Linked DNA regions of Tunicatimonas pelagia. The protein of the gene in region 1 interacts with the protein of each later gene in a pairwise test. Links are inferred from orthologs where the notes say so. Each region holds a gene or a part of one and is shown on either strand. Other genes may lie near its edges.

What was found.
Region 2: the proteins of P0M28_RS13330 (region 1) and rlmB interact in binary tests that used the Escherichia coli proteins (3 or more experiments, as listed by UniProt). The link is inferred for Tunicatimonas pelagia from one-to-one orthologs.

Annotation. Positions count from the first base shown.
Region 1 is NZ_CP120683.1:3,113,894-3,124,593, forward strand. The notes cover bases 7,830-10,679. They hold P0M28_RS13330 (NAD(P)H-hydrate dehydratase), read right to left. Parts: upstream 10,092-10,679; coding sequence 8,568-10,091; downstream 7,830-8,567. Other genes in these bases: P0M28_RS13325 (GAF domain-containing protein), read left to right, coding at 7,830-8,571; P0M28_RS13335 (Rid family detoxifying hydrolase), read left to right, coding at 10,236-10,616; P0M28_RS13340 (hypothetical protein), read left to right, coding at 10,618-10,679. Also shown: P0M28_RS13285 (lysylphosphatidylglycerol synthase transmembrane domain-containing protein), read left to right, coding at 1-339; P0M28_RS13290 (zinc metallopeptidase), read left to right, coding at 454-1,158; P0M28_RS13295 (acyl-CoA dehydrogenase), read left to right, coding at 1,448-2,587; P0M28_RS13300 (helix-turn-helix domain-containing protein), read left to right, coding at 2,751-3,674; P0M28_RS13305 (methylglyoxal synthase), read right to left, coding at 3,728-4,186; P0M28_RS13310 (hypothetical protein), read right to left, coding at 4,204-4,665; P0M28_RS13315 (YqjF family protein), read right to left, coding at 4,736-5,473; P0M28_RS13320 (IMPACT family protein), read right to left, coding at 5,497-6,102; more of P0M28_RS13325, read left to right, coding at 6,445-7,829; more of P0M28_RS13340, read left to right, coding at 10,680-10,700. UniProt on the Escherichia coli protein: Bifunctional enzyme that catalyzes the epimerization of the S- and R-forms of NAD(P)HX and the dehydration of the S-form of NAD(P)HX at the expense of ADP, which is converted to AMP.
Region 2 is NZ_CP120683.1:4,823,676-4,834,525, reverse strand. Bases 3,397-6,396 are described here. They hold rlmB (23S rRNA (guanosine(2251)-2'-O)-methyltransferase RlmB), read right to left. Parts: upstream 5,269-6,396; coding sequence 4,525-5,268; downstream 3,397-4,524. Other genes in these bases: P0M28_RS20670 (GWxTD domain-containing protein), read right to left, coding at 5,265-6,396; P0M28_RS20680 (ISKra4 family transposase), read right to left, coding at 3,397-3,920. In the rest of the region: P0M28_RS20685 (TonB-dependent receptor), read right to left, coding at 1-2,369; more of P0M28_RS20680, read right to left, coding at 2,460-3,396; more of P0M28_RS20670, read right to left, coding at 6,397-6,488; P0M28_RS20665 (glycosyltransferase family 117 protein), read right to left, coding at 6,533-9,544; P0M28_RS20660 (hypothetical protein), read left to right, coding at 9,793-10,850. UniProt on the Escherichia coli protein: Specifically methylates the ribose of guanosine 2251 in 23S rRNA.

The DNA.
Region 1 (10,700 bases):
CTGGCCACGGTTAGTATGTGGTTTATGTATTTCCTAGTATCGTATACCGTATTTTTCGCGATTCCGGAAACCAGCAATTTAGGAGCCAGTGCCGGACTAGCCGTATTAGTAATGGGCAGCTTGGGTATGGCGGCTCCGGTGCAGGGTGGTATTGGTACATTCCACGCTTTAGTAAGCGGAGTTTTACTACTCTACGGTATCGAGCAGGGCGATGGGGTGTTATTCGCTACCCTAATTCACGGGATGCAAACCCTCTCATTCATTGTTATGGGTGGTTTTGCGTTCTTTATGGTTTCAGTCTTATCTTCCCGTAAAATAAAGACCGCAACTACTTCCTGAAAGTAGAATTTTTTAAAGTAATTGCTTGTTTCTAATCAATAACCTTCACTGCTCCGTTTTCGTAGAAAATTAACAATGAGGTTAGTAACCACACTTATTTAACATACAAATAACATGTCTTTATACATTATATTATTTATAGGTGTCGGCATCCTGAGTTTTGCCGTCAGCCGACGATTGAAAAACAAATTCAGAAAGTATTCCCAGATTCGTTGGAATGCTGATTTAACTGGGCGAGAGATTGCCGAAAAGATGCTGCGGGATAATCGTATTCACGATGTAGAGGTTATCTCAGTACCAGGCAAATTAACGGATCATTATAACCCAGCTAATAAAACAGTAAACTTGAGTGAGGCGGTTTATCACGGTCGTTCAGCAGCCGCGGCAGCCGTTGCGGCTCACGAATGCGGTCACGCGGTGCAGCACGCCACGGCTTACAGTTTTCTGGAGTTTCGCTCCGCAATGGTACCAGTACAAAACGTAAGCGCCCGCATTCTAAATATGGTCGTACTATTTATGTTCTTCGGAGGAATGTTCATCTTCGGGATGGAAGGCGCTTTCCTTAATACTGCATTGCTGGTAATTATTGGTTGTTATACCGTAATTACGCTGTTCTCGCTGGTTACCTTACCGGTAGAATTTGATGCCAGTAAACGGGCCTTGGCTTGGATTCAGGCTCAAAATATTGCTTCTCCCGATGAATATGGTCAAGCGAAGGATGCCCTGAAGTGGGCCGCCATGACATATGTAGTAGCCGCTTTAGGCTCAATTGTGGGTCTGCTCTATTGGGTTTCTATTTACCTCGGAGGTCGTGACTAAGGTTTACTGACCATGACTGTTTATCATTAGCAAAATAATTGTAGCACCTTGACGCTGATCGGGGTGCTTTTTTTTATCTCAGTATGTCAGTATATTGCAAAATACTCGTCATGCATACTATTTTAGTTGAAAATTGACATTGGAAAATTGATAATGAATAATTAGTAATGACAAATGAGCAGCAAAGAGCTGAGAGCATGGTGTAGGGAGTAATAACCTCTATCGCCCCGCCCCAGGCTCACGGCTCCTTGTCATTGAGCAGTTGAACAATAGAATAATCGAGAAAGACATGAACTTTACACTAACGGAAGAACACATAGCAGTGCAGGAAGCAGCCCGGGAATTTGCTCAGAAAGAGTTATTGCCCGGCGTAATTGAACGAGACGAAGAGCAACGGTTTCCGAAAGAACAGATTAGGCAAATGGGGGAGTTAGGGTTTATGGGGATGATGGTTGATCCAAAACACGGTGGCGGAGGTATGGATACCAAATCTTACGTGCTGGCGATGGAAGAAATATCTAAGATAGATGCTTCGGCTTCCGTTTGTATGTCGGTGAATAACTCGTTGGTTTGTTGGGGTATTGAACAGTACGGCACCGAAGAGCAGAAAGAGAAATATCTTAGTCGTTTGGCCACCGGAGAAATTATCGGAGCGTTCTGTCTATCCGAACCTGAGGCCGGCTCCGACGCCACTTCTCAAAAGACGACAGCGATTGACCAAGGCGATCATTATCTGCTGAACGGTACCAAAAACTGGATAACAAACGGTAATAGCTCATCCGTCTATATTGTAATTGCCCAGACTGATTCGGAAAAGGGGCACCGAGGTATTAATGCTTTGATAGTAGAACGCGAATCGGAAGGTTTTGTCGTTGGTAAAAAGGAAAACAAAATGGGTATTCGGGCTTCCGATACGCACTCACTCATGTTTACTGATGTAAAAGTACCCAAGGCCAACCGAATTGGTGAAGATGGATTTGGGTTTAAATTTGCTATGTCGGTGCTAAACGGCGGACGCATCGGTATTGCCGCACAAGCCCTTGGCATTGCTTCGGGAGCGTATGAATTCGCGCTACAGTACGCTCAAGAACGCAAAGCATTCGGAAAAGAACTTGTACAACATCAAGGAATCCAGTTTAAGTTAGCCGATATGGCAACCCAAATTGAAGCGGCTCGCTTGTTATGCTTGCAAGCAGCAGACCTAAAAGACCAAGGGCTTCCCTATGCTAAGCAAAGCGCAATGGCCAAGTTATTTGCCTCGCAAGTAGCGATGGACGTAACCACTGAAGCGGTACAAGTACACGGGGGCTACGGCTATGTGAAAGAATACCATGTGGAACGATTGATGCGTGATGCTAAGATTACTCAGATTTACGAGGGGACTTCCGAAATTCAGAAGATTGTAATATCTCGAGAATTGATACAATAAGTAAGTTGTATGTAAGATTTCTGATGGAAATCGATAAAATTTGCATTTTCTTGAATAAGAATCCAAAAAATATTTGTAAAGTTACATAAGTTTTGTAATTTTGATTATCTTACATCTACCAGAGAAACGTATATATTCTACACAAATTTAGCGATTTAGACGAATGGAAGACTATAATAAGATAATTGAATCCCTCAACGTTCGATTTATCAAATCCAAAAATATCAGAATCTTACAACCGGTCAAGATTCAGAATTATTACGATGTTGAGAATTCTATCCTTATTTTGAACCGAGGTGAAATTCACTACGGGGAAGATGAAGATGTAGTATCAGACGAAAGTATTCTCTTCATTCCCGGTGGAAAAATGATGTCTGTCACCTACGGTTCGGGTGATCCAGTAAGTTTGTCAAACGACGACTTTATCAATAATAAAGAATTATACTTCCAATCGCTAGAGACAACTGACATCACCAAACTTGAGGTAGAGAATTTTAGCTTCATTAATTTTGAAGCAAAAGTTTTTGATTCGGTAAACTTCTTTGCTTCACTGGATATTCCTCCGTTTGAGATTAAAGATAATCCGAGGATCGTAGAGATTATCAAAGACATTACGGGCGAGAACAACTCGGAGACTCCAGGGAAAGATCGGATTATTAAGATTAGCACTGAGCGATTGGTAATTGAAATTGTTCGCCACATTCTGGAAACTCGAATGTTTGTGGAGCAGTTGGCCACCAATAGCACCTACTTTAAAGACCCTCGCTTGATCGATATTTTTGCTTACATTAAGAATAATATTGGGGGCGATTTGTCTAACAAGGTACTAGCCAATGTAGCTAACGTATCTGAAGATTACGTAGGTCAGTATTTCAAAATGTTGACGGGTATTAATCCGCAAGACTATATTGAATACCAACGAATGGAACACGCGGTTAATCTGCTACGCACCACCAAAAAGAGCATCCGCGAAATCGGTAAAGAAGTAGGGTACAAAGATACTGCTTACTTCTGCCGTCGGTTTAAGATGATGTTCGGTATTCCGGCCGGAAAAATGCGCCGTCGCGAATCTTTGATGAACGTCTAGAAAATCAAATTACTGTGTGAATTAATTTAAACCCCGAGCAAACCGGGGTTTTTTTATGACTTTTGGTGTACCGACCGTTGAAGGTAATCACTAAAATCGGGGGCTTGCCGTTGGTAATTGTCCGCTTCTTGCGCTGAGGAAAACAAAAAGTTAGCCGAAGCTCGGTTACAAGCAAACGGAATATCCCAAGTGACGGCAATCCGTAGCAGTGCTTTTACGTCAGGGTCATGGGGCTGCGGTTCCAACGGATCCCAGAAAAAGACCAGAAAATCAATTTCGCCCTCGGCAATCTTCGCTCCAATTTGCTGGTCGCCCCCTAGCGGACCGCTCAATAGCTTCTGTATTTGAAGGGCACCTACGTCCTTCGTTCCATTCTCTAGAAAATTGCCCGTAGTACCTGTCGCATACAGTCGGTAATTTACCATTAAATCAATGTGCTCCCGAACCCAGTCAAGCAGGTCAGGCTTTTTATTGTCGTGGGCTACCAGAGCCACGTTTTTTTTATTTTTCATCGGCCTACGGTATCTATTTAATCTATAATTCTTTCCAATTTTTGGTAAATCAGATTTACTTCTTCTTCTCGGTTCTCTACGCTGAACTTCAATCCTGCTAGTTCAGCACCTCTATACGATTTGCCTTCTACCCTTCTTATATTTTCAATTTTCTCATCCCACTCTTTAACAAACAAAAAGCCCTCAGCACAGATATTGTCTCCCTGAATATGGATTTTCATAAATTCTTGTCCATCGTTTTCAACGTATTCACTAAACCAATAGGATAGCGAAGTAAGACCATTTTCTTCTATTTGAGTAGCCAGTTCCTTCTTGTACTCTAAAGAGTTTGACGGAAATGTCGTAAATATTCTGTTCGTAGTATCGCAACCTGGCCTATCACAAGAATAAAACACTGCGGTAATAAGACTAAGTATTATGATTTTTTGATTCATCTTTTCCTTTTTTACGCGCTTAATAGCGGGAATAACTAAAAACATAAATTCATTCTTTTAAAGTAATCAGAAATGGTAGGGAGCGAATAATAGACTGAAACTCAAACCTGCTCTGCTATTTCACCTTAATTTTACCTCCTTGCCGAACTACTACATTAGAGCCATCAGCAATAAATACTGAATCAGGTTTACGCTCAAGATACGGAACAAAGGCTGAACCATAAAGGGCTTTAGTGTGATAATGTGCCTCAAAATCAGTTACCGGAAAATACGACCAAGCCGGATGTTCCACTCCGTACTCTAACGTAGTTTTTTTACTGTACGCATTGTAGCCCCAGTAGTGTTGAGCAATAAACTCTTCAATAGAATTCGGTGCTAATGGCTTTGTTGTTGGCTGAGCTGTTGCCATTATAAAATTACGGGTTCCACCTTTCTTCCAGGTATACTCAACACTTAGCTCATCTTTTTGATGGTCAATCCAATATTGGGTTGGGGCGTAGGTGTAGTGTTCCCGATACACCAGATTCGCCACCCAGGCGATAGCAGGTTTAGGCACAATCTCACTAATAAAAGATGTACCTCTCCGCCAACCTTGCTGGCTGCGGTAGCGGACATAAAAGCGCAGGTTCACTTCAGTGAAATTCCGATGAAAGGGTACCGGAATACCTAACAACTTAGTATCCAGAAATCGGAAGCCCACAATACTTACGTATGTTTTGCCCTGAAAATAGTCTAGCTCGGTGGCTTGGGGAACGTAGGGTTTTAGTACCGATGGATCTACTGCGTAGTTGGCCATTAGTAGATACTTCCACCGGGCGGTTAAAAAAGCGGATTTAGGTGAACCTGATTTCATAGGGTGTTAACCTGTCAAAAAAATCAATGTTTTACTTTCACTTGCTCTAGCGCAGAGAAGCCTGCTAAAGCCGCTTCGTAATCGCGCAGTCGCACTGATAGGTAGTAGTAACAAATTTCGGTAAAAGCCTGATCGATAATAGTCAGGGAGTAGTGGTCAATAATTTTCATTACAGCACTAGTAGCCGCATAATCAAATTCGACACTAATCGTTCGTTCTACGTATTTTTCTAAAATAACACTGTTACTCAGCGCATCGGCGGCAGCGGTTTTGTACGCATTTATTAGCCCAGCTACACCTAGCTTAGTTCCACCAAAATACCGAACAACTACTACCAATACATCCAGCAATCGATACGACCGAATCTGCCCCAAAATAGGATCTCCCGCTGAATGGGGAGGCTCGCCATCGTCACTGGCGCGGTAGGTCTCTTCTTGTCCTGGTTGTGGTTTCAGCACAAAAGCGTAGCAGTGATGCCGAGCTGTATGGTGAAGTTTCTTCAAGTCAGCTAAGTGTTGCTGCACCTCAGTTTCTGAACTGACTGAATAGGCATACGCCAGAAATTTACTTCCCTTCTCTCGATAAGAACCTTCGGATTTGTCTGATAGCGAAAAGTAATGGTCAGGCATTTTTTTAACCGATAAACAGCAAACGGAGGTTCATAATTACGATTTCACCTCAGCAGATGCATGATAATGGAATTCATAAAATAGCAAAATATTTCGTGAAGCATTCATTCTGCTTATGGCACTTGCGGTGCGTACCGGATGGGTAAAACTCACACAAAAATTACTATGTAGGAAACACGCTCAAAAGTCTTTGTCCTGGCAGCATATTCTTTCTAGTATTAACGAACGGCTTTACTACAAATTTTTATGGAGTCAGGATCAGCGTCAAAATGGTCAGACAAGTTCAGGTTATCTACCCTGAGAGGGCGTATTACCGGATTAGTTGTATTTCTTTTGCTAATCATGCTAGCCTTCTCGCTAACTATGTGGCAGCAAAGTAAGCAAGTGGAAGGTGCCATGAGGCATGTGCTGGATACCCGAATGTACATTCGAGATCAGTTAGATGCCATTGCTGCCCAAGCAAATGGGCAAGTATCGGAAGCGCGAGGTAGTGTAATCCGGCATAGTGAACTGACTAAAGACAAAAATGGGCAATTTCCGCAGGAGATTGCTATCTGGGCATCCTTCCAGCAACTTGACAGCCTGGAGAGTTATTTGTCTGACAGTGTTGATCTGACCGAACTAGAGATAAGCATAAATAAGTTTAATCAGGATTTTTATGTGGCTGATAGTCTGTGGCAAGCCACGTTGGAGGCGCAAAAAAACACTGCAATTCGTTTGAATAAAACTGATCCTGCCCAAACGCATTATCGTGTCGCTAGTGCCGAAGAGCAAAACTACTCACTGCCTTCCGATACCGTAGCAGAGCTGACCATAGAGGCGGAAGAGGCTTACATGCAAGGTGCCTTTTTAAACTACACTCACGCCAACTACCGAGGAAAGGGGTACGCAGATTATACTAACAAAGATCAGGATGTAGTAGAATGGAAATTTGAGACCGAGTGGAGTGGTACTCATCTAATTTCGTTTAGGTATGCCAACGGTGGAAAAAGTGATCGCCCTCTTCGTATTGAATTAGATAGCCTATTGTTAGATTCAGCCCTGTCTTTTCCCGTAACTGAGCGAGGGGCTTGGACGCAGTGGGTATTTACTGAGACTATTCCTGTGTCGCTCAATGCAGGAGGGCATACGTTGCACGCGACAGCAATTGGCAGCAGTGGAGCAAATATTGATTTCGTAAAGATTGTTACCCCGGCCCCGTACGCCGACTCGTCGCTTCTTAACAACACTGTTTACCACAAGGGGGTAATGGATGAAGAAGCCTTGGCTGAGTTTATGCAACAGGTAGCTGGACAGCAAGATGCTGCCAATACCATGAACGCTATTGCTGACATACTTAGGAATGCTGGAGTGAAATTGCGGCGAGCCATCAGCTCAATACGTGCACAAAACGAAAGCCTACTAGCATCGGATATGGCTCAGTTGCAAGACACCCTCTATCAGGCAACGCTCTTTAACTTCGGTATGTTAGTAGCGGTAATCTTGTTAGCTGCTTTTGCCACATCCTACGTACTCAAATCAATGAAAAATTCCATCGCAAAGCCTACGCAGTTCATCTATCAGTTAGCAGAAGGAAAAGTCAACGACAATTTGGTAGAAACGAAAGATGAGTTAAATGAGGTAGTGCAAGCGGGGAACCTGCTGGGTCAACAACTGCGAAAAGCTCGGGACTTCGCTATTCAGGTGGGAGATGGACAGTTAGACCAACCCTTTGAACCAGCTAGCGAACAAGACATGCTAGGAAATGCCTTACTGCAAATGCGGACTAAGCTAGTCGAGATGGCCGAAGAAGAAAAAAACCGTCACTGGATGAATGAAGGCATTACGAAGTTTTCGGAACTAGTACGCGCTAAATACGAGGATAAGCAAGAATTCGCGGTCAAGTTGGTATCAGAAGTAGTTAAGTATGTAGGTGCCAATCAAGGGGGGCTATTTATCCGAGAGCAAGGAGAGGGAGAGGGAGATGAAGTACTTGTACTGCAAGGCTGTTATGCTTACGAACGAAGAAAGTTTATAGAAAAAGATGTGATACCTGGTGAAGGGCTACTCGGACAAGCGTACCTAGAAGGAGAAACAACCTACTTAACCGAAATTCCGGATAAGTATATCACCATCCGATCAGGGCTTGGTCAATCCGACCCTAATGCTATTCTGATAGTTCCACTTACATCTAATGAGCAATTAACCGGAGTGCTAGAGCTAGCTACTTTTCGAGAGTTTACTCCCCACGCGATTGAGCTGGTAGAGAAAGTTGCAGAAATTATAGGAGCCCATATTGCCAATTTAGAAGCTAATGAACGTACCCAGCAGTTGCTGAAGTCAACGCAGGAACAAGCTGAAGAACTCCGATCTCAGGAGGAAGAAATGCGGCAAAATATGGAAGAGATGAAGGCCATTCAGGAGCAAATGCACCGCGACCAGCAGGAGGAACAACAGGCGGTGAGCACTGACGAAGCGAAACAAACCTAGCGAAGCGATACGAAAGCTGCCCCCAAGTGCTCAATAATATCCGAAGCAATCAGTGATTCCTGAGCACGTTTTTCTGCGGCCAGATCACCTGCCAAACCGTGGAGATATACTCCGAGTAAGGCGGCTGAGAGCGAGTCATACTTTTGGGCGATGAGGGCGGTGAGAATTCCAGTAAGCACATCGCCACTGCCCCCGGTAGCCATTCCGGGATTTCCACTGCTATTGAAATAAACTGAGCCTTTGGGAGTACCAATTGCAGTATGAGCGCCTTTTAGGGTGGTGTACACGTGGTATTTTTGGCAAAAGTCCCGCAATAAATCTAATCGATGAAAATCGTTCTGAGCTTTTTCGGTAAGTCGTTCAAATTCTTTAGGGTGCGGAGTTAGGATGGAGTTTTCAGGGATGAGTTCTAGCAATTCGCGGTTTTTTCCGCAAATATTCAAAGCATCGGCATCCAGTACTATTCGCATTCCCCGATCGTTAGCTGTTTTTAGCATCGCTTCCAGTCCTTGTACGGTCTCTTCTTCGGTACCCAAACCGGGGCCAATCCCAATGACATCGTAATTCTCCAAACTAGTAGCACCTTGCTGGGGTAAACTGCTGAAATACTCTTGGTGCCTGTCTACCGTAACCATAGCTTCGGGCACTGAGATTTGCATGATTTCGTAGCCACAACGCGGTACGTGCACGGTAAGTAAACCCACTCCGCTTCGAGCGCAGGCTCGGCTGCACAGTACAGCAGCTCCCATTTTCCCGTAGCTCCCGCTAATCAGTAGCGTTTTGCCGTAGTTGCCTTTATGAGAATGTACCTTTCGCTCCCGACGAAGTTCCTTCATCCAATCGTGAGTAAGGTAATGATACTGTGTATCGATTTCTTGTAAAAATTTAGTATCTAACCTAATATCCACGGTCACCCAACTGCCTACGTATACTTCGTTTTGGGGCAGGAGAAACGCCAGTTTGGGTAATTGGAAAGTGTAGGTGAAGTCCGCCTGAATAACCGGATCATTTTCATTGACCGAAGAATCAGCGTACAAACCCGACGGAATATCGACCGCTACTACCGTACAACCACTTTCATTAATAGCTTCTACTGTTTGGGCGTACAAGCCTTCCAAAGCCCGGTTCAATCCAGAGCCAAACATCGCATCGATGATGATACTCAAATTGGGTAGACTCGGCAACTGCGCTTCATCGGTTACCCGATGTACGGAAGGATGATCGGCCAACCGCTTTAGATTAGTCTCAAAATCGTCTGAACCAGCTTTACTACCGATGATAAAAACCGAAACATCGTACTGCTGCGCCAGAAGCATTCGGGCAATTGCCAGTCCATCGCCTCCGTTATTACCTAAGCCACAAAAAATATAGACCGGGCAATTATGCTCCGGAAACTGCTGCACAAAACGTTGGGTAAATTGATGGGAAGCTCGTTTCATTAAGTCAATAGAAGCAATGGGTTCGCGCTGAATCGTCGCCGCATCAGCCTGCCGAGTCTGAGAAGCCGTGAGTATTTTCATCGATCAGAGGTTAGATGTTTGCCGTTTACCTGAATAGACTATTTTTGCCAAACAAAGTTTTGACCGAATGTCGGAAGAGAGAAGCCCGAAGTCGGAAGCAATGACAGATAATAATTTTTCAATTTGTAATTTTCAATCTATATCATGCCTAAAAAAATCATTCAAACCTCGGAAGCCCCCGCACCTATTGGACCCTACAATCAGGCTATACTGGTTGGGGATACGCTGTATGCTTCGGGGCAGATCGCTATTGATGTTGCATCGGGAGAACTGCTGACCGATAACATTACGCAGGAAACCCACCAAGTGATGAAAAACCTAGAAGCTGTTCTTCGTCAGGCGGATATGCAGTTTTTAAATGTAGTTAAGTGCAGTATTTTTGTTCGGGATATGGGGCAGTTTGCTACCATCAACGAAGCCTACGGACAGTACTTTCAGGCTGACCCGCCCGCTCGGGAAACAGTTGAAGTGAGTGGCTTACCCAAAGATGTAAACGTAGAGATTTCTTGCATTGCGGTAAAATAATATGCAGTTACTTCCGGCGGAGAGTGAAACTCTGGTACTACCGTACTCGGGAAAGGAGGTTTTTGAGCGAATCCGGCAAGTAAC
Region 2 (10,850 bases), 1.7 Mb from region 1 along the record:
TAGCTGTCAATATCCTTATAGAAGAATCCGCTTGATAAAATACCGCCACTCGGGAAATAATACTCCAGTGATAAATCCAGGTTCATAGCCTCGTAGGGTTGCAGACCAGCGTTCGCTCCTTGAAAAGTACCATCAAATAGACCCTCCGTTGCGGTTTCGTTGATCTCAAGCTCCGAAGTGCCCGCTAACTGATCATAATCGGGTCGGGCCAGGGTGTTTGTCCAGGAAAGCCGGGCGATAAAGTTATCAAACGGATTGGCCTTCAGGTGTACGGAAGGCATTATGTTCGTATAACTATTTTCAAAAAACAATTGCTCAAAGCGGTCTTGCAACGGAATGGTTTCGTCATTACTTAATAAGGTAAACGGTGCTGAACTAGTCGCGGTATGCTCTACTCGCACCCCAGCGGTGAGTGTCATAAAGTCAAAATCTACCACTCCCATAATGTATCCGGCGGTTACATCTTCGCTGTAGCTGATGTCTTCATCATAAATTTCTTCGGCAGTATCGTAGGGGCGAAAAGCGATCCGTGTGGTGTCAGTCAGCGTTTCGGGGTTAGCAAAAAATTCCCGAAACGCTTCCGCATCGCCGTGTACATTGGGTTGCGCTCCCCCTTGTTCGGGTCCCTGAGGTTCAATATTAAACTGATCTAATCGGTAGGGGTTACTCACTTTATCGAGATTGTCCCCCGTGAGTGGGTTTTCCCGATCATCGTTGTATTCTTCCTGCGCGTTATCTACCGTTTTTTCCCGCGAGCGATAGCGTCCTCCTATTTTAATATAAGCTGGTATGCTCGTTCCCAAAGTAAAATCATACCGCAGATCAATAGAAGCTTCGTACATATTTTCCTGTACCGTATTGTTGCGGTTAAAGTTCAGGCTTCTTAGTACATATAAGCTAGGGTCACGAGCTTCTTCCTGATTAATCGCGGTAATGTCAAAGAAGAACGGCGATACATTGTAGGTAGCTGCCAGCAAAGGTTCGGTCTCGGGAGGGTTCTCATAAGTACCATCAATATTAAATCTATTCTGATCGGCTCGCGAGTAGGTTCCGTATACATCAAACGAAAATGCCCCTAAGCGGTGTTCGGTACCTAAAGTAAAGCTGTATAAATCTTCATTTTCGTCGGAGCTACTCAAATCTAGTTCGCCAGACCCCGCAGTAAACTGCCCAGAGGTAGGGGTTTGATTGATTACCTCGCCCACCCCCGCAACGGTCAACTCGAACTCCGAATTGAGTCGTCGCTCATTGTTGTGCGTGTAGAGTGAGCGGAAGTACACCGAGTTATTAGGAGTAAACTGATACTCCAGGTCGGCAGTCACGCCGTAACGATCACGTTCGTTGTCTTCCATCTGAATCTCTATTTCGTTGGGACCTAAATAACCGGGAGAGGGATTACCATTAGGATCAGTGCCTTGCAGCAACTGCCAGCGGTCGGGGTCAAGTACCGATACCGTAAAATCGCGCCGGAAAAAGTTAGCGGAAACCACAGCCCCAAATTTTTCATTTTCGCCAAATCGCTTCCCTGCCGTTACGGCTGCTCTAAATGGAAACTTATCGTCTCCGTAGTCGGCTTGCTGTTCCTGAATTAATCCGTCTACCGAGGCGATAAGAAACTGTGATTCTGCCTTATCAAAGGCCGAAATAGTATTGATATTAATTGCCCCACCAACGGCACTACCCTCCATATCGGGAGTCACTGCTTTGGTTACCTCGATGCTAGAAATCATCTCTACGGGCATCAAGTCTAACGGAGTCTCTCGGCCACCTGACGTAGAACCAATATTTGTATTATTCAGCGTCACATTGTTTAGGGCAGGTTGAATGCCTCGGATGGAGATGAAGCGACCTTCGCCGTTGTCAGTTTCGATGGATACCCCGGATACCCGCTGGGCGGCTTCCGCTACGTTGATATCGGGCAAACGGCCAATATCGTTGGTGGTGAGTACCTCTTTGGTATTCAACGCCTGCTTCTTCCGATTGATCGCATCAATCTGGCTCTTCCGAAGTCCAGTAATCACAATATCATCTAGCTGAGTAGAACTGACTTGCAGCGTAACATCGGCGGTGATTTTTTCTCCGGGAGCAACATTCACTGTAGTCTCCATACCTTGGTAGCCTACTGAGCTAATAACCAAGGTTAGCTCACCAATTGGGGTTTTGGGAATTAGGTAGCGTCCGTCTACATTGGTAGCCGTTCCGAGCGAAGTTCCTTGAACCCTCACGGTAGCACCGGGCAGTAAATCACCCGTTTGGGTGTCAGTCACTTTTCCTGTAATCTGCCCACTTTGAGCCTGAGCAAGTATTGACTGATGAAAGACCAAACTCGTGGCAAGAGCCACTACAGACAATCGTAATAATACGTTCATAAAATAGGCACTTTTGATAGGTAAATAGGGCAGAACGATGAGCGAATCTCACCGCAAAATGAATTGAGTGTATAACAAAAAGGGTGTAACTCAGGCAGCTTTTTGGTAAAGAGCTTGTTGTTCGTGTTTGACTACTGTTTGTAGGTAGTTGTCCCAATCGCCGTTCTTTCTGACGGCTCGTAGGTTGAGCATATTCTGCGCACCTTGTTTTCCCCAATGCATGCCGTTTCTCTCCATACGGCTCTTTACAAAATGTCCACAGGCACTTTCCACCGCTCCGGTGGTGATAGGAAATCCTAGCTGTAGATAGGTTTTGTAATCTACCATATGCTGATGGTTGGTCAGGTAGGTGATGGCTCGTTGGACAGTGTCACGCTTGTATTGAGACAAGGTAGCCTGTTGCAAGATAACTTGCCATTGCTGTCGTACCTCATCATGCTGGCTGTCTAGTAACAAGGCGGCTTGGCTTCTCACCCAAGCAAAACGATTGGGATGCTTCTCCCCCCAATGAGCGTTAGCCACCTTCCAAACGTACTCTAGCAAGTGAATAAAATCCAGTACGTAGGCCTCTACCCGATGGGTAACTTTCTTTTCTTCTACCACTTGCCGAACTGCTTTTTCTAAGGCTCGGTCACCGTCTATCAAAACGATGATCGGCTTTTTTGCACTAGCATCGCGCCGAAGTAGGTTTTCCACCCCGTAGCGGATGGCCCCTACCTTGTCTGAGAGAAAGGCTCGTAGATGCTTGTGCTCGTGCCAGGTATGCCCTCCATCGGGCTTCTGCGGCTCATGGGTAGGGCAAAACAAGCTCTCTAAGAGTTCTTGAGCCTGCCGGGGCCGCGGGGTAAACGAACTGCTCAGGCTTACTGTGGCTTCTTTTTTGACCCCCTTCTTCTGTCCTTTGCTCAGACGAACCGCCGTACTTTCCTCAGCTCGCTGAGTTTCGCTGCGACGAATGGGCACCCCCTTACCGTCAAAGCCTACGCTCAAATGAGTACCATCTTCTATGTTTTCCCAGGCTTGTTGCTCATAAAAGTCTTTTACTTGCTCGCAAAGCCTGTAACTACACCGTTGGCTTTGCATACCCCTTAGGGGATGACCTAAGATGCGCTCCAACTGCTCAGCACTTTGGGCAAAGTCCATCTCGGTGGCCCCATACCCTAACCAATCATCCAATACGTAAGAATAGTTGCTCTTGGGTAAGCCCAACGCTTCGTCCAGCCGGTAATAGCTCTTACCAGTGGTTGAGTAATACTTGGGGCGGGCAATGGATAACGGGCCAAAAATGCTTCGGTAAGGCCGACTACGCAGCCCGGTGTTCTTCATCTTTTCCCCTGCACGATCAACGGGAACCCCCTGAACAGCGACTACCTGTTGTATACTCAAAATGTAGTATTCTAACAGTTGAAAACCTAACTGCAATAAACTGGTAAACAAAGACCGCTCTACCTGATGAATTCTCATTCCTTCTTTACTTCGGGCATCCATTTGGGCTATTATCTGATCTAAGTGTTGTCTTATCTGGTTGATTTTTGCTTCCTTTACTTCCATAGCGAGTTTTTTTGATGGTGGTTGAAGACCTCAAAATTAAGGGAATCTCTGCATTCCCACTCGCTTTTCCTCTGCACCCAATTCGTTATACACTCAAATGAATTAGTAACAATACTGCGAAAGTAGAAGGCAAGACGCTAACTTAGGTTACCTCAGTATTAAGAAACTGTAAACAAAAGGTGAAGTGGGTTTTTTGGATATGATGAATAAACATCATCGACTCATCTACCCCAAATCAGTACCTACCTTAGGTTTTTGCTATGTAACTGCTACTAAATGTTTGTAGTACCTAAGAGCGTGTTTGAACTTTATTCTTTAGTTTTCTGATGGCTGTTTTCCGCCCATACTTCGCCTTTTTTTCGGACGATAGCTTAGGCTATCCTCCTCAAAAAGAGTCTCGTCTGTCCGAAAAACACCTCATAATAAATTCTAAAAATAAAATCCAAACACGCTCTAAGACAGTAGTAGAGATGGAGACGAATAATTGGGCGAGTCTCGCGGGGAACGTGAGTAAATAAAACGCACTCGCGCATTCATTCCTTACCCCTGAGAGGTATGGAATTTTTCTTTGTTTTGCTAACAGGGATTTGGTGGAGACAGCAAACTAAGCAGACCGCTGCCGAATTACTTCGTACAGACCTATAGCTCCAGCTACCGATACGTTGAGTGAAGCGATTTGCCCACTCATCGGAATTTTCACCGCAGCATCAGCGAGTTTAAGATACGCGTCGGAGATTCCATCTTCTTCGGAGCCTAGCAGCAGGGCTATCGGCCCTAATAAATCCTGCTGAGGCAGCAAAGCCTCCGCCTTTTCGGTGCAGGCTATCACTCGGATTCCACTATTTTTTAGGTACTGGATGCTGCGTTTGAGGTTTTCTTCCCGGCACACTGGGATATGGTTTAATGCTCCGGCAGAAGCTTTCATGGCATCTCCCCCCAAGCGGGCATTTCCTTTATCAGGAATAACGATGGCATGTACGCCTAAGCATTCGGCTGTTCGGGCAATCGCGCCAAAGTTACGAACATCGGTAATCCGATCCATTAGTATTAGCAAAGGCTCCTGCCCCCGCTGGTAACATTCATCAATAATATTATCTAATGAAGCGTAAACCACGGAAGAAAGAAACGCGATAATGCCCTGGTGATTTTTCCGGGTAACCCGATTCAGCTTTTCAGTTGGAACGGTACTGATGGGTACATGTTGCCGACGGGCTTCAACGATAATTTCTTTAAACAGCTCATTCTGCATCCCCTTCTGGAGCAGTATACGCTCAATCTCCCGACCGGAGTTCAGCGCTTCTTGTACGGCTCGGGTACCGAAAGCAATATCAGTTTTAGGATGGCTCACAGCGTTTTGCGTCCCTTTCTCCAGAGGTCAATGTTACGGTACCAGAATCGCTCGAAGGCTTCGTCGCGCATGAGGTTATAATGCTGATCGGTAAAAATATTCTTCACCTTCATAAACGTAAATGAGGTATTCACCAGCGTATTATCGGCGGCGTAGATCCAAACTTCCTTTTCATCATCACGGTACACATCATCTGGCTTTCCGTAGAGCGTGTAGATCATGCCCATACCGGTTTTCCAGCCTTCTTTGTAGGTAGTAAAAAAATGGTTGGCTTTAGCTACCTGACGATAATAGTTACGAATAATCACTTTAGCCCGGTCTTGAGAACGAGCAGCTCGCATCCAGAATTTATCTAACTCCAATTTAGGGGTTTCTCCTTCGCGAAGTTCGCTAATTTCTTCGGAGGTGCTGATGTAACGAATGGGTTCAACCAATGCTTCGGCCTGCACTAAGCGAGGGTAGTACGCATCTTCTACCCGAAAGGAGATACCGGAAAGTGAGGTAGTATCTAACTGAGCAAAGTACAGACCCGGTTGCTCCAGACGCATCGTGCTATTTAATGAAACCTGCAACAATGAATCGACCGTAAGTTTGGGTTGCACTTCGCTGCTAGTTCCTAAAGGAGACGGATTGGGGCCGAAATCATGGTTGTAGTAGTAAGCGTAGGCCACCGAATCCGAATCATCAAAAGAAACTATCCGTACGGCAGTACTAGCATTTACATAATTAGAAAATACCGGAATATCTTCCGAAGCCCGCATAAGCAGTAGCGAGGAAAGCGGAAAATTCTGGTCGGTGTTCAGAGGCACATCAAACCGAAGAGGTAGTGAAGCACCAGCTACCGATACGGTAAGATACAGAAATACATAATTAGCATTTTCTTGAAGGGGTACGTTAAACCGATAGTATGCCGTATTTTCTTCTTGCTTGATTAACTGCTCTGATGAAAGCGTTTGGTTACTTATTGCTGTTTCGGAAGCGTAGCTATCCCGCAATTCGTAACGAACTGAGGGAATTTCTACGCCAGACTGATTAATGAGCTCAAGAAAAACAATTGCATCGCCACCACTACGCGCTACCCGAGAGTGAAGCTGTACCGGAGCATCCGGATCATACGCATGACTTACGTTGGTTTTGGATAAGCTCTGGCTCAAACCAGGCAAGGTAGTACTACCCCCAAGTAGAAATACACTAATAAGAATACGGAAATACCACTTCATACTGATTACGAAAATACACAAACTCTCCGCATAACGAGTTGTTTTTACGAATTTATCCGATTGTAATGTTCCATTAGTGCTTGCTGGTACTGTTGCGCGAGTTCGGCTTTTCCAGCGTTCTTCAACGCTTCACTGATGGTATTCAGCACAATCAAGTGTTTTTGATGCTCAACCCCTCTATTACGATTTTCGTCAATCAAGTACGTGAGCATTTCATCGGAGCGATCGCCCATCACCTGAGCGATTTCGGTAGCTTTTTCATCTTCGCCCACTTCGTACAGCAGAGCTACCGCCTGAGCATTCACGTAGTCAAAAGGAATGGCTTCATCCGGTATTAATTCCAAGCTACGGTTCAATACATTTTTCGCCTCTTCCGTACGTCCGGCAGCCAGTAATTCTCTCGCCAAGCTATTAAGACTAGAACGATGATTCAGGGCAAAATTACGATAATCTTCACTGTAGTATACATCGGGGTTATTCAACTCTCGCCAGTGAAAATTCTCCATCATATTCTCGTACATCACATCTAAATTAACAATCTCGTCATTCGGGTCAGGATTAGCGATGGGTAGTAATCGATAAGCTTGCCCTTCCTGCACTACATTCTGCTTAAAGTCAATGTTCGTGCCCATCAGCGATGTATTGTTGAAGTAGATCGGGCGTTCCCACTTGTTGGCTGCAATTAAATCCAGAATCATCAGGTCTTTCTTCTCCAGTGCCCGCCCCTTTATATTCAGCATCAGACGGTCCGTGACTAAGTTACGAAGCTCTACCGGAACAATTTCCTTCAAATTGGCGGGTAATTCCGGTGGAATGGAGTCATTACCGGAAACCGTCTGCTGGGTTTCGCTGGTATCGTACAGGTCTACGTCTAAGTAGAAAGTTTTGGATGGAACGGTGTTATAGTCAGCCCGGGCATTTTGTAGCTTTAAAGCCGGAGAGTTCTTTCTGATTAATCCTAAGTATTGCTCCAGATTGATAGCTCCTTTCACCTGCGGATTTTGTACATAAGGCAGATAATCGTTCGGCCCACCCTGCTTGTACTGCTCTTTGGTTAATGAAAACGGCAGTGGTTCCGACTCGTAAGCCGGACGAGTCATTTGTTCAATGTACCAGTCGGTGTTAAAGTAACTTAGTACAATCACCCGCACGTCGGTTCGGAAGCCTTCTACTTCCTGGGCGTACCACAGCGGGAAGGTATCGTTATCTCCCCCGGTGAAAATAATGGCATTAGGCGCGCAAGAAGCCAGAAAGTTCTTGGCCGAGTCGACTGAGAAAAAGCGGTCAGATCGATCATGATCGTCCCAGCCTTCGGCGGCCATAATTCCCGGAACAGTTAAACAGGCTACTGCGGCAATAATACCAGCATTACGATGATTCTTCACAAATTGACTGATAAACTGACTAAGAGCCATCACTCCGAAGCCGATCCAGATGGCGAAGGCGTAGAACGATCCAGCGTAAATATAATCCCGTTCTCGCGGTTCCACCGGAGGGGAATTCAGGTACACTACCAGTCCAATGCCCGTGAGGAGAAAGAGTACTCCCACTACCGAGAAGCTTTTCACATCCCGCCGATACTGGAAGAACAAGCCGATCAATCCCAAAGCCAGGGGCAGCATATAAAATTGATTACGCCCTTTGTTCTGCGCTAAAATTTCAGGGATACCCTTGTCGCCCTCCCAAGGACGAAGCCAAGCTGCTTCTTTAATATCGCTCTCTCGCCCGGCAAAATTCCACATAAAGTAGCGCATGTACATATGCCCCAACTGGTAGCGGAAGAAAAAGCCTAGATTATCCAGAAACTTAGGTTCTTCATTGGGTCGGAGGTTCATCCACTGCCGGTAGAGTTGCGGGTGGTTCCCCTGCGTACTATACGCTCGGGGAAAGATGGTGCTCTTCTTGGGGTCGTAAGTGTTTTCCAGTTTGTAATCGGAGATTATGTACTTCTCTTCCCCTTTTTCGTAAACAGGAGCTCCTTCCTCCTGTGCCACTAGCTCGGCGGTAAAATACTGCCCGTAGGCTAACGGACGACTGCCGTACTGCTCCCGCTTCAAGTATGAGGTGAAGCTGATAAAGGTTTCGGGGTTGTTTTCGTCAATGGGAGGATTGTAACGAGAGCGAATGATTACTAACGAGTAGCAGGAGTAACCAATTAGAATAAAGGTTAGTCCGAGCAAAAATGTATTCAGCGTTGGCATCTTATGCTGAACAGAATACCGGATGCCGTACACCAATCCGCCAATCAGCAACAAGCCAAAAATAACGAAACCCGAGCCAAACGGTAGTCCGATACTATTGACGGAAAACACTTCTATTTTACCCGCAATCGTGGGTAAGCCGGGGATGATTCCAATTAAGATTAATAAAATTAATGCACCGCTTATTACCAAAGTGGTAACCACCCCGCGAGTAGTGGGTTGATGCTTGTGGAAGTAGTATATCAGACCTAACGCCGGAATGGTTACTAGGTTGAGTAAGTGTACTCCAATAGAAAGGCCCATGGTGTAGGCAATCAGGATTAACCAACGGTTCGCCGCGGCCTCATCCTCAATATTTTCCCACTTCAAGATGGCCCAAAAGACAAAAGCAGTAAAGAACTGCGAAAGACCGTATACCTCCGCCTCAGTAGCCGAAAACCAGATAGAATCGGAAAACAAGCAGGCCAGAGCACCAACAACTCCGCTACCTAGTAGCCAGACTTTTTGCGCCGGAGTTTCTTCACCCAATTTCACTTTCAACACTTTATGGCCGAGTAGCGTGATGGTCCAGAACAGAAACATGATGGCGAAGGCCGTGCTGATCACGCTCACCATATTCACCCAGTAGGCTACCATTTGCTCATCGCCGAAAGATAAAAAGGAAAACAGACGACCAATTAGCAGAAATAGCGGGGCACCGGGAGGATGCGGAACTTCTAGCTTGTACGATACGGCAATAAACTCACCACAGTCCCAGAAACTAGCCGTTTCTTCCACGGTGAGCATATAGACGAGAAGGGACACCGCGAAAATTCCCCAGCCGATAAAGTCATTGAGCTTTTTGTATGTGAGCATGAACCTACAACTACGTTACAAAATAGGATTGCAAAACTAATGGAAACCCCGGTAGATTAAAATGTTTTGGGTAACTACCGTAAAGTTAGTACGTGGTAAGGCTCAGATAAATTTCGTAGGCACTGAAATTTAACATTTTTTAGCAACCCTCGTGGAATGACTGCTGCACCTAGTTAGTGTTTCGCTAATCCTATTTTCATTTCTCGTGTGGAATTCAGGCTAATGCAGCATCCTACTAAGAAAATGCTATGCGATTACTTATTCTATTCGTTAGTTTTCTGTTTTTTCTGAAGGATACTCCAGCTGACCCTTACATATTTTCTAGTGAAATAACAGGCTATCTTCAAGCAGAAGATACCAATTTTGCTTACCATAAAGCCGCCTGGCAGTATTCGTTTATTGGTAACTATCAGCAAGCGTTGTGGGCCTTTGAACAAGTAGGTGTAGGCTATCCGGACTTATCCGAGGAAGAAAAAATTCGCTTTTCACTGTTTCGCCCTACTCCAGCGGATGATTATATTTTAGCACAAGCTGAGCGGGAGCAAATAGTTATTATTAACGAGGCCCATCACCAACCGATGCACCGGGTGTTCACTACTTCTTTACTAGAAGGTTTATACAAACGTGGTTATCGTTTTTTAGGCTTGGAGGCATTAGCCCACTCCGATACTTTACTTAACCAAAGAGGCTACCCAGTGCTAGGTTCGGGCTACTATACTCAGGAACCGCAGTTCGGAAATTTGGTACGAAAGGCACTGAAGTTAGGCTTCACGGTTTTTCCCTACGAAACGCAAATTCAGGTTAACGGTAAAGAGCGAGAGATTCAGCAGGCCCGAAATATTGAGCACATGGTTAAAGCTAATCCTGATGCAAAGTTTCTCATCCACTGTGGTTTTGGCCATGTAGTCGAGTCAGAAGTACCCGGTTGGGAAAAAGCTATGGCCGGTAGAGTAAAAGAACACACCGGAATAAACCCGTTAACGATTAACCAAGAAATACTAACCGAACACTTTTCTCGGGAAACCGAAAACCCCTATTTTCAACTGGTAGATACTTTAGATTATCCGGCTGTTTTCATTAATGCTAACGATGAAGTTTTTCACGGCGGGAAGGGCGATAACCGCTTTGATGTCCGGCTTTTTCACCCTCGCACTACCTTCACTAATGGTCGCCCCAGCTGGCTACTGATGAGTAGACGACGCTATTTATGCTCAATAAGCGACAGTACGATAACGATTGATTACCCAGTATTGGTTAAGGCTTATGCGGAAAATGAAAGTGATGAGGCCGTGCCGATAGATGTTAT